One region of the Peribacillus sp. SRI_006 genome, then DNA from elsewhere that is predicted to be linked to it. Evidence: riboswitches for the same ligand, from Rfam matches in the RefSeq annotation. Region 1 holds a riboswitch; each other region holds the start of a gene.

Region 1 (4,250 bases):
GATTACATATAATGAAAACTACTCCAACTCTTGTTGATAAAGGGTGCGCCAGTTTCTTATGGAACGATACATGAGGAGATAACAAATGGATGGTGGTACATCGCCACACGGTAACTCCATCGAAAAAAGCCTATCTCTTGTGAGGGTAAGAGGGAGATAAAGCTAAACAAATGAAAATCCACTTTCAATAATCCTTGAAAAAAATCAAATTATTCACTTTTAGTTTGTAGGTCGCATTCCTCCGTTGAAGAATGCGGCCTTTTCAATAAATAATTGCAAGCAAATTACAACAATTCTAATCGGGTTTAATACCCTCGGTTCCGATCTACCATTCCACTTAATGGTTGTTCACTTGAAAATCGCTTTAAATTTTCAATGAAAAAGCTGCTCACTTCGTTAATCGTACTTGGTCCTGACAGGTGGGAAGTGACAAACACATTCGGCATGGACCAGAAGACATGTTCTTTTGGCAACGGTTCTGTCTCAAATACATCGAGGACCGCTCCCTGTAGATGCCCTGCTCGCATGACAGATAGTAAATCCCCTTCATCTATCAATGCTCCGCGGCCAACGTTGATAAGGTAAGCGTTGGACTTCATCGCTAAAAGAAGGTCCTGGTTAATGATATGATAAGTGGAATCCGTTAAAGGAAGGGTCAGGACCAAATAATCCAGATCTTTTACAAATTCACCCCATTGATCTGGAGTAAAGTGGAGATCCACGAGTGTTGCTTGTTTTCCACTAAAGCTTAACCCATGCACATTCATATCAAATGCCCGGGCTTTACGTACAAGTTCAGCGCCAATCGATCCAAGTCCAGCCACCCCGATTGTTTTCCCCTTTAGAGTTTCAGAAATGAAAGGATCCCATCTCCGCTCCAATTGCGATTGTCTCATCCGAGGACCGTCTTTCACTATGTCCAAGAGAAACGAAAATACATATTCAGAGATGTAAGCACCAAATTGGTCAATAATTCGAGTTATTGTAATGTTTTGAGGTATCGATTTGTCTGCAATCAAATCATTGACCCCGGCTCCCATTGATTGAAACCAGCGAACAGATGAGGCAACTGGTTTACATAGTAATTGCGTCGGGAAATTCCATCCCAAAATAACTTCAGTGCCGGGTAAATATTTTTCTGCTTCCTCCAAAGTTTTCGCTGTCTTTACCGATATAAACCCACTATTTCGGATATGATCAGCATAAGCATCGACCTCTGACTGAATGGGACTAAATACAAGAATGTTTGGTTTGTGTGTACCCGCCATTGGCTCTCTCCTTATTGATTCTTTATATATAGTATAAATTCTTTCTCCTGAGTCGTACATGGATAAAAAAACAGTGCATTTCTTTCGAGTATGCACTGCTTTTTAAAATTTCTCCAGAATCATTCGTTTTATTTATTTAATAAAATGGCTTCTGCGTTACTAGGCTCTAGAACTATTTGCAGTGCTCTTTCTTCTTCATCGTTTAAAGGGATCAATGGTAAGCGGACACCTCCAACATGTACCCCCCGCATATTTAATGCTGATTTTACTGGTCCCGGGCTTGGTGCAGCAAATAATGCTTTCATGATTGGAAGAAGTGTACGATGTGCAGCGGCAGCGCCAAGGACATCACCATTTTTAAAGCTATTGATCATTTCTTGCATTTCATTACCAATTATGTGTGAAGAAACCGAAACAACGCCTGTTCCACCGATGGCTAAAACCGGTAATGTCAACCCATCATCGCCGCTGTACAAAGTAAAATCACTAGTTGTTTTGCTTATGATTTGTGCCATGGCATCCAAGTCACCACTTGCTTCTTTTACTGCCACGATATTGTTGATTTTTGAGAGGCTGACAATCGTCTCCACTGACATGTTTACAACACTTCGTCCTGGAATATTATAAAGCATTACCGGTAATGATGTTGAATGGGCTATAGCGCTAAAGTGCTGAAATAATCCTTCTTGAGACGGCTTGTTATAGTAGGGGGTGACGAGCATGATTCCGTCGACTCCTGCGGCCTCCGCTTGCTTTGTTAAGCTGATGGAAGCTCTCGTGTTATTTGAGCCGGTTCCAGCTATGACTGGAACTCTTCCATCAACAACATCTACAACAAATTTGAATAAATCTATTTTCTCTTCTTGAGTTAAGGTAGGGGACTCTCCAGTTGTACCAGCTATTACTAATCCATCAGAACCATTAGCAATCAAATGGTTTACTAAAGTTCTCGTAGCATTAAAATCAACCTCTTCATTATGATTGAACGGGGTAACCATTGCGGTTAAAACTTGGCCAAAATTCATAACTTCACACCCTTTTGTATAATTTTTAAAAATATTCAGAGGTGGTTAGGGCCATTCAGGAGTAAACGCAAAAAAGCAACAACGAGGATTCGCTGCTGCAGTAGAAACAATATTTACCAAAAAATGTTTCCGCGCATAAGATAGCCCTCCATATAGTTTCCTATATGACAGTTCTGTATTTATTCAATAGCAGAACCAGCTTCAAGAACATGAGATTCTTTCCGCTTCGGCAAATTCCCCTTTCCACAATAGTCATAGGATCTCATTCTCCTCAAAATGTGTACTAATGGTCTTTGCTCCTCTATCCTCACTTCAAAAAAATTTGAAGTAAGAAAATATTTAATTGATTGTAATATAACAGGGAATCCATTCTGTTGCAAGCCTAATTATGAAGTTTTTTAAGAATGCTAGAAATCTATGGGAATGGCTAGAGTATTGGGGTGGATTCATTTTTATTCGTTATAGGCTGAACAAATATTCAATGGACGAGGGAGCAGTAGACAATACAACTCCCTTTAATGATTCTTTTTCATTTATCCGATTAAAACTCACTAATAAATTTATTGAAAATTACAGTTGGCCGCTAATTTTAATCAGTAATTTCAACTAAGTATTCGTGCGTATAAAATCCTACCATTCGTTAATAATATCCATATCTTACAATCAAAGGAGTGGAGTCTATTGAAAAGATATTCATTCTTTAAAAAGCAAGAAAATCATAAATCTACAGACTTCACTGATGTACTCGAACATCTGCAAAAGTCCAAGGACTTCACAAGCTTTACACTCAATTTTGAAAATGAAATATACTGTGTATCTTTTTTCGATACATTAATTGATAAAGATATAATGCATAGAGACCTCCTTCCTTTTTTACATACAAATTCTTCAACTCTGGAGGAGCTTGTACATAACTTGCCGATAGAGGGGCTTGTTTTTACAAAAAATCCTGCTGAACTACAAAGTCAGCTGTTAATGGGTTATATAGCCATAACATTAACTAAATCTGATCAGGCAGTTTTAGTTAAAGCAGCAAATAACACTTCGAGGCAAGTTACACTGCCAGAGGTAGAGTTCAGTGTTGTCGGTCCGAAAGAGGCACTGGTCGAATCACTTGATACGAATTTATATTTAATCCGAAAACGGCTTCCAATTGCAGAACTTGCTGTTGAAGAAATTATTGTTGGGAAGTTATCCAAAACAAGAGTAGCTGTGCTTCATATAGAAGGAATTGCAAATAAGGAGAATGTAGAAACCGTCATACAGCGCATATCTGATTTAAGGGTTAACCAAATAATTGATAGCTCCTATATTTCACAAATGATTGAAGATAATAAAAATTCTCCTTTTCCTCAATTTATCGATACGGAACGACCTGATCGATTGGCTGCGGTACTAGGAGAAGGCAAAGTAGTGATCTTGGTGGATGGAGCTCCACATGGCTTACTTGGGCCCTCCACATTCTTTGAATACTTTGCGGCATTCGAAGATTATTTTCTCAACTGGACGATTGCCTCATTCTTTAGGCTTATTCGTTTTTTTGCTGTATTGTTTTCCATCCTAATGACCCCCATATATGTCGCAGTTCTCACTTATCATTATGAGTTGATCCCAAAGGATTTAGTCAGTACGCTTGTGATTTCTCGTAGCGGAATTCCATTTCCACCGATTTTAGAAGCATTAATCTTGGAATTAGCCATCGAACTTCTCAGGGAGGCAGGAGCTAGACTGCCGACTAAAGTAGGTCAAACAATAGGTATCGTAGGTGGTATTGTAATTGGGACGGCATCTGTTGAGGCAGGGCTAACGAGTAATGTATTATTAATTCTTGTTGCATTGTCGGCTCTTGGTTCTTTTACTACACCTGTTTATCAAATGGGTAATACCATTCGCTTAATTCGATTTCCTCTCCTGCTCATGGCTTATTTTTTAGGATTGTTTGGTATAGCTATCAGTT
Region 2 (4,250 bases), on a different contig from region 1:
GAACGATTATATATGTAGGCAAAGCGAAAGTGTTGAAGAATCGTGTCCGCTCTTACTTTACGGGATCTCACGACGGTAAAACATTTCGACTTGTGAACGAGATTGAGGATTTCGAATACATTGTCACCTCTTCCAATATCGAGGCTCTTATTTTAGAGTTGAACTTAATCAAAAAACATGACCCAAAATATAATGTCATGCTAAAGGATGATAAGACGTATCCTTTCATCAAGCTGACTGCGGAACGCCACCCGCGTCTAATCATTACGCGAAAAGTCAAAAAAGACAAAGGGAAATATTTCGGTCCTTATCCGAATGCATTTGCAGCTAACGAAACGAAAAAATTGCTCGACCGCATCTATCCCCTAAGAAAATGCAATACGTTACCGGATCGCGTTTGTCTCTACTATCACCTTGGTCAGTGCCTGGCCCCATGTGTATATGAAGTAGAGGAACAGGAATATAAAAAAATGGTCGATGATATCAACCGGTTCTTGAACGGCGGGCATACTGAAATAAAAAAAGAACTGACTGAAAAAATGCTGGAGGCATCGGAAGAACTCGATTTCGAGAGGGCCAAGGAGTTCCGTGACAAGATTGCCCACATCGATATTACGATGGAGAAGCAGAAAATGATGACGACCGATTTCATCGACAGGGATGTATTTGGCTTTGCCTATGATAAAGGCTGGATGTGCGTTCAGGTATTTTTTGTCCGGCAGGGTAAATTGATAGAAAGGGATGTTTCGCTTTTTCCGGTCTACGATGAACCCGAACAGGAACTTCTTACATTCCTCGGTCAGTTTTACGAGATTACGAACCATTTTAAACCAAAGGAAATCTTGCTGCCTGAATCTGTGGATGCCGAAATGGCCGAAGGGCTGCTTGGTGTCAAAACGATTCACCCGAAACGGGGAGCGAAAAAAGACATGCTTAAATTGGCGAATAAAAATGCCTCCATCGCCCTTCAGGAAAAATTCTCTTTGATTGAGAGGGATGAAGAAAGAACGATCAATGCGGTGGAAAACCTCGGGAAACAACTGGGTATCTACACCCCGCATCGAATTGAAGCTTTCGATAACTCCAATATCCAGGGAAGTGACCCCGTTTCCGCTTTAGTCGTGTTCATTGATGGGAAGCCGGAAAAAAGAGAGTACCGAAAATATAAGATCAAGACGGTCCAGGGACCTGATGATTATGAATCGATGCGTGAAGTGGTCAGAAGAAGGTATTCACGAGTATTGAAAGAAGGGCTGCCGCTTCCGGACTTGATCATCATTGATGGCGGAAAGGGACATGTCGAAGCGGTACGGGATATTCTGGAAAATGAATTAGGCTTGGATATTCCACTTTCAGGCCTCATTAAGGATGAAAAGCATAGGACCTCGCAATTGATGATCGGAAATCCGCTTGAACTTGTACCTCTTGATTCAAGGAGCCAGGAATTTTACCTATTGCAAAGAATTCAGGATGAAGTGCATCGGTTCGCGATTACGTTTCATCGCCAGCTACGCGGGAAAAATGCGGTTCACTCCCAGCTTGATGATATTCCAGGAGTCGGGGAAAAGCGAAGGAAGCAATTATTAAGGCATTTTGGATCATTGAAGAAAATCAAAGAGGCGACGGCCGAGGAAATCATGGAAGCTGGCATGCCAAAAGGGGTAGCCGAGGGAATCGTTAGAAAATTACAAGAATAATCTTGCTACCGATAAATCTCTATGCTATGATTAAAAGGAATTTTTAACTAGACAACTTAAAAGTGCTGATAGAGGTGCGGAATTCAAGAGTAAAAACCTGGAGAAGTATGAGCTTCCATGAAAGGTTTTGAAAGGGGACGCCGCCGAAGGAAGACAAGACTCATACCTTGTCCTCCTGGTCCGACATTTAATAAATGGCGGATTGTCAGGGTTTATACCCTGGAGAGCTATCTCACTGTGATTACAGTATTAAGATATGTGACCACAGCAATGAGATATTTCTCATTGCTTTTTTTATTGCCTAAAAAGTAGAGAGGGTGCATGAGGATGGCATTAATCGTTCAAAAATTCGGCGGAACATCCGTCGGTAGCGTAGAAAAAATCAAAAATGTTGCCAATCGGGTAATCGAGGAAGCGGAGAAAGGAAATGAGGTTGTCGTCGTTGTTTCAGCTATGGGGAAAACAACGGACCAATTGGTTTCCATGGCGCGTGATATTTCCGGATCCCCAAGCAAGAGGGAAATGGATATGCTATTGACGACTGGGGAACAGGTAACGATTTCCCTGTTAACGATGGCATTGATTGAAGAAGGACATGAAGCCATTTCGTATACCGGCTGGCAGGCTGGCATGCAAACGGAATCCGTTCATGGGAATGCCCGGATTTTAAACATCGATGCCACAAGGATCCAAGCCCAGCTTCAGGAGAAGAAAATAGTGGTCGTAGCCGGTTTCCAGGGTAACGATGCAAATGGGGAAATCACTACCTTAGGGCGAGGCGGTTCCGATACGACGGCAGTTGCCATCGCAGCAGCGCTTAATGCGGATAGATGCGATATTTATACAGATGTAACGGGTGTTTTCACAACGGACCCACGCTACATAAAAGGCGCGCGAAAACTCCAATCCATTTCTTACGATGAAATGCTGGAACTTGCCAACCTGGGGGCGGGCGTCCTTCACCCAAGGGCTGTCGAATATGCAAAAAATTATCAAATTCCGCTTGAAGTCCGTTCAAGCATGGAGAGAGAATCAGGTACGATCATAGAGGAGGAAGCAACTATGGAAGAAAACTTAATTGTACGCGGCATTGCTTTTGAAGACAGTATTACGAGGGTCACAATATATGGTTTGCCCCAATCACTTGGTGCATTATCCACGATCTTCACGACGCTTGCGAAAAACCGGATCAATGTGGACATCATCATTCAAAGCATGACTGCCGAGGATACGACGAATCTATCTTTTTCCACAAAAAGTGAAGATACGGAAGCGGCCTTGATCGTTCTGGAAAATAATAAAGAACAATTGGGATTCGACCGGGTCGAAACGGAGAGCGGATTGGCCAAAGTGTCCATCGTCGGTTCTGGTATGGTATCCAATCCGGGAGTGGCTGCCGAAATGTTTGAAGTGATGGCCAATACAGGCATCCAGGTGAAAATGGTCAGCACATCGGAAATTAAAGTTTCGACCGTCGTCAATGAAAAGGAAATGGTGAAGGCGGTTGAATCCCTTCATGAAGCATTTAAACTTGGTCAGCATGCAAATGTGCTAGCTTAAGTGTCAGGAGTCCAATAAAAAACAGACTTCCGGTAAAAAGGGTAAGTCTGTTTTCAGGGCTCATTAGATTGGATCTCTGGGATCCCATTGGATGGTGAATATCACTTTTTTTGCGCGGCGTTTGATTTCTTCCGTTGATTCGCTGAGGAATTTTTTTTGCAGTGAAAACTGCTCGGCAAGGAAACCGGCTTCAAGCTGGAAGTGACAATCAGGGTGTAAATCCAGGCGGCGGCTGATTATTTCACCCGTGAGGGATAATTCCATCTGGTGTTTCGTATACTTCAAGATTTCCAGATTGCCCCATCCAGCGCTTTGGAAAAATTCAATCACTTCCTGATCGCCCTTCAATGGGAATTTTCTTGCTAATTGTTTACCTGCCCAATAGAGGATTTGATTAGAGTCTTTTCCGAGAATATCGTTCAATAGAACTTCTCTGATTAATTCGTACCCGAAAGCTGGAACTTTGAATTCTTCAGTTTGAATTTCTTCCGTTTGAATCTCTTCTTCTATCGCAGCAGCAATATTTTTTTTCATAGTTTATCGCCTCTTTCTGTAAATCTATTATAAACGTATTTCTTTTGCAAATTATACTGTTTTTTATTTATTTAAATAGCAATTGGAAAAAAATGAGAAATTATACCGAGATATTAATAGTTAAATTAGAAATTTATTCAAAATATCATCTTGACAAACAAAAAACACCCAAGATAATCCAATAAAATCTATTCTGAAAAAGAGATTTCTTGTATCCGTTTTCTTGACGCACATAGAAGTCAGGAGTAAAATGGACATGTCACATAATTGTAAAGGAAGTATAGAGGAGTTTTTTGACTCTATACTGTATTTTCACGCGGAGATAAAAGGTAGCCACCAGTTTATCTTTGCATGATTTTTCACAAATTAAGGGGGGGCACTTAGTGGCAAAAAATCGTGAGTTTGGGAATCGCAGGCTTCATTCACTTCTAGGAGTAATTCCAATTGGTCTATTCCTAA
Region 3 (4,250 bases), on a different contig from region 1:
TATGAATGCCGTGTTTATCATTTGAAATGAAAAAAGGACCTGTCCTTCTCCGGTTAGGGAAGAACAGGTCCTTTACGTATTATTTTGTTTTAAGATCACATTCCTCAAGCGGAATGATTTTCGTTTTATGCTTTATTTTATAGCCGAACCATAGGACGAAAAATAGAATCAAGCCAATGTAGGAAACGAACATTGAATTCCAGTCGATCCCATCGCTGCTGAACGCTTGATAGCCTTGTCCGATGATAATGATAATACAAAGGACAAGCGCGAATATAGGTCCGAATGGGAAGCCTTTTGCCCGGAATGGTAGAGCATTCATATCAAGGCCTTGAGCTGCATAGGCTTTGCGGAACCGATAATGGGCAATCGCAATCCCTACCCAAGTGACGAATCCTGCCATGCCTGAAGCGTTCAATAACCAGATATAAACGACGCCGTCCCCGAAAAATGAAGCTAAGAATGCAACACAGCCAACTAAGGAAGTCACGATAAGTGCATTCACGGGCACTCCTCTTTTATCTAACTTGCCTAGGAATTTCGGTGCTTTCCCATCACGTGCCAAGTCCCATAACATACGGGTTGAAGCATACATGCCAGAGTTACCCGCAGAGAGTACCGATGATAAAATGATCGCGTTCATGATCGATGCAGCAAATGCAAGGCCGGCCCGTTCAAATACAAGCGTGAATGGACTTACGGCAACATCTTGACTCAGTAAACGTGAATCGGTGAACGGAATGATCATGCCAATTACAAAAATGGCTAAGATATAGAATAAGATGATACGCCAGAAAACGGATCTGATCGCTTTTGGGATATTTTTTTCTGGATCCTCACTCTCACCAGCAGTCACTCCAAGCAATTCCGTACCTTGGAATGAAAAGCCGGCAGCCATGAATACACCTAGAATCGTGAAGAACCCTCCGTTAAAGGGACCTTCGCCCATTGTGAAATTGGAAAAACCAATTGGGTTTTTCCCACCCATGATTCCAAGAATGATCAGAACACCCGTAATCAAGAAAATGACGACTGTCACGACCTTGATCATGGCAAACCAGAATTCTGTTTCACCGAAACCTTTAACGGACATGTAATTGATAAGAAACATAATGATTAACGCAATGGCACTCCAGATAAATGAAGGGCTATCCGGGAACCAGAACTTCATAATTAAGACAACGGCTGCCAATTCGGCGGCAATGGTGATTGCCCAGTTATACCAGTAATTCCAACCAATCGCAAAACCGAAGGACGGATCGACGAATTTGGATGCATAGACACGGAACGAACCGGCCACTGGCATGAACGCCGCCATTTCTGCAAGACTTGTCATTAAGTAATAAACCATGATGCCGATGACCGCGTATGCCACCAAGGCACCGCCGGGACCGGCTGAATGAATGGCACCGCCACTTGCTAAAAATAAACCTGTTCCAATCGTTCCACCTAATGAAATCATCATTAAATGACGCGCTTTCAGGCTCCTTTTCAATTCAGTAGGGCTTGATGCTGATTGTGAATTTGACAATTGATTTTACACTCCTTTTTATTGGAAGGGAACGAAAAATAAAAAAACAGCAGTCGAAAAAGATCGACGGCTGTTTATAATAAACCCGTTTATCCTTCCGAAGATAGCTCCCCACGCTTTTTTGAAAAAACGTGACAGTGGTGTTCCTATTCGGTTACACCGCCAGCAAGAATATACAAGGAATATACCCTAACTTCGGCAACTTATCCTTTCAAACGGAGTCTTTAATTTTCCAGAATCTCGTCCGTTTTACTTTTATAAGCTGCAGCCTCTAACTCATCGGTAAATGAGGAAGTATTCAATTTTCTAAAATCGTTGGCGTCAGTTTGTAGGTGACGTCTGACGATTTCACTCATGAAATTCATGCAATCGCTAATAGATTGCTAGTAATTGAGTAAACTTTACTATATCAAAATTATAAAATAACTTCTGGGATATCGCAATGATTATTTCATGTGGTTATTTTTTCCTAGTTAATGAATGATGGCGGTAAGGAAGAATCAAGTGACGACGATGTACTTAAATATAGCACATCCTGATAACTAAACGGTTTTCCTTTTTATTAGGGCATAGTCCAGTTTTACATGTTTGACCTCTTCAGGATTCTCAAAGAGATCCACTGCCATTTTCCCAATCCATTCCAGCGGTAAGGAAATGGTCGTGATGTCGAGCATTTCGCCAAGGCTATCATTATTGAAGCCGAGAATGGCCACATCTTCCGGTACCCTTATACCCAATTTCTTAGCGGTAAGAATGAAGCCCGCCGCCGTGTCATCATTCGTGATGATGATGGCTTCAGGTTTATCCATCATCGAATTCCATTCCTGAAACAATTGTTCACCGTCCTTAATGTGATAACTGCCTTCAAACAGCCATTCTTTATTGTTTATCAGTTGATGTTTACTCATGATATCGTTAAAGGCCTTTGTACGATGGGAACTGTTTCTGCTCTTTTTACGGCCGAGGCTGTATCCAATTTTCTTATATCCCTTAGCAATCACGTACTCAAGGGCACAGGAGAAAGCTGCATAATGATCAATGCTGATGGATGAGAATTCAGCCTGGGCGGTATCTTCACATAAAATAATCGGTCCGTATTTTTGATAATCCAAGAGGATTTTCATTTCCGAAATCCTTGAACAAACGATAATGCCATCGAGCTGCTTCATTTGCAGCATATTAAAAGCCTGGATCTCTTTCTCCCTGTCATAATTTGTTTGAAAGATGACGATATGACAGCCAATTGCATTTGCCTGTTTTGTGATTCCGTTAACGATTGCCCCGTAATATGGGTGATTGTTGAAGGGGATGATGACGCCGATAAGGTTGGTTTTCCCTTTTGAAAGATGGATGGCGTTGATGTTTCTCGAATAATTCAAACGATTGATCGCTTCTAGGACGCTCTTTCTTTTATCGGGGCTTACATAAGGATGATCATTCAATACACGAGACACTGTTGAGATAGATACACCAGCACATTGAGCTATTTCTTTAATATTTGTCATGGTATCACCGTTTTTCTTTTTTTATATTGTACAGTATGAAACCCATTTCAGGGCAAGGGAACAGTGGGGACTGCTGAAGATTTCTGCAAATAGGGTCTTGTTATGGTATTGGTTTCATCCTTTAAGATTGGTCTAAGTCTTAGAGGAGGAGGAAAACATGATGTTCCAAACTTTAATCACCCTGTTTTTGCTTTGCGGAATCGAATTGGGATTTGCGTACTTGGCCATTTCCTTGAAACAGGAGAAATGAGTGGCAATGCCCGTCAAGAAGTCCGCGGTTTTACGCGTGGAAATCGCGTTTATTCGTGAATTTCACGTCGTCCAGAAATAGCTCCCCCTAGTTATGTTCACCAGTAAAACTCCACAATATAAATATAATTTCATCATACGGAATGACTGACTGTCAGAAGCTGCCTAGTGGAGCTTCCTGACAGTTTTTGCTGTGTGTAAAAGTCATTCGCCTTTTTGAAATGTTTAAAAATAGTTGCACTTTTTTTGTATATTTGTGTATAGTATAAAATAAGTTGTGTTCGGGAAACTTTTTAGCATTTACGACAATGTAAAAAAATTTACACTTAATTTTGCACATGGCAAACTATTTTAGAGAGATACAAAAGGGAGGGAATATGGATGGGTTTTCTGAAATCTATTGGGAGCGTGCTTGCTGCATTGCTGGTTTTAACGGGGTGCGGCAATGATACGGCCGAAAGCGATAATGGCAATGGCAAGCTGGATGTCGTTACAACAACGGGAATGATTGGGGATTTGGTTGAGAATATCGGCGGTAAACATGTCGAGGTCACCAGTTTAATGGGTCCGGGAGTCGACCCCCATCTATATAAAGCGACGCAGGGTGATGTTAAGACACTGGATTCGGCGGATATGATTTTTTATAACGGTGTGCATCTTGAAGGTAAAATGACGGATATATTTGAAATGATGAGCAAGGATAAACCGACGATTGCCGTAACGGAGGACTTCAAGGAGAACCAACTTCGCAAAGTGGGTGCAAAGGAGCATGATCCCCACGTATGGTTTGATGTAAAACTTTGGATCGTTGCGGCGGAGGCAGTTAAGAAAGAATTGATTGCCAAGGACCCGGACCATGAAGCGGAGTATCGTGAAAATTATGAGGAGTACGTTCTGCAATTGGAGGAACTTGATAAATATGTCCATGAGGAAATCAATAAAGTGCCAGAAGACCAACGGGTACT

Evidence for each region. Region 1 has a riboswitch for lysine ahead of dapA (4-hydroxy-tetrahydrodipicolinate synthase). Riboswitches for the same ligand answer to the same signal wherever they lie in the genome.
Region 2: linked by a shared signal. The riboswitch ahead of AC2YHV_RS00370 (aspartate kinase) and the one ahead of dapA (4-hydroxy-tetrahydrodipicolinate synthase) in region 1 are both predicted to bind lysine.
Region 3: linked by a shared signal. The riboswitch ahead of AC2YHV_RS10545 (amino acid permease) and the one ahead of dapA (4-hydroxy-tetrahydrodipicolinate synthase) in region 1 are both predicted to bind lysine.

What each region holds. Positions count from the first base shown of each region.
Region 1 covers NZ_JBYCZT010000017.1:37,284-41,533, forward strand. Annotated here, with positions in the region: gene AC2YHV_RS22370 (carbon-nitrogen hydrolase family protein) at 1-12, shown strand, start outside; gene AC2YHV_RS22375 (D-2-hydroxyacid dehydrogenase) at 306-1,268, opposite strand; gene dapA (4-hydroxy-tetrahydrodipicolinate synthase) at 1,397-2,293, opposite strand; lysine riboswitch at 2,427-2,605, opposite strand; gene AC2YHV_RS22385 (spore germination protein) at 2,975-4,250, shown strand, end outside.
Region 2 covers NZ_JBYCZT010000001.1:78,173-82,422, forward strand. Annotated here, with positions in the region: gene uvrC (excinuclease ABC subunit UvrC) at 1-1,697, shown strand, start outside; lysine riboswitch at 1,759-1,935, shown strand; gene AC2YHV_RS00370 (aspartate kinase) at 2,025-3,257, shown strand; gene AC2YHV_RS00375 (YslB family protein) at 3,321-3,791, opposite strand; gene AC2YHV_RS00380 (succinate dehydrogenase cytochrome b558 subunit) at 4,175-4,250, shown strand, end outside.
Region 3 covers NZ_JBYCZT010000006.1:169,339-173,588, reverse strand. Annotated here, with positions in the region: gene AC2YHV_RS10550 (glycoside hydrolase family 13 protein) at 1-30, shown strand, start outside; gene AC2YHV_RS10545 (amino acid permease) at 80-1,531, opposite strand; lysine riboswitch at 1,628-1,813, opposite strand; gene AC2YHV_RS10540 (LacI family DNA-binding transcriptional regulator) at 2,074-3,036, opposite strand; gene AC2YHV_RS10535 (metal ABC transporter solute-binding protein, Zn/Mn family) at 3,667-4,250, shown strand, end outside.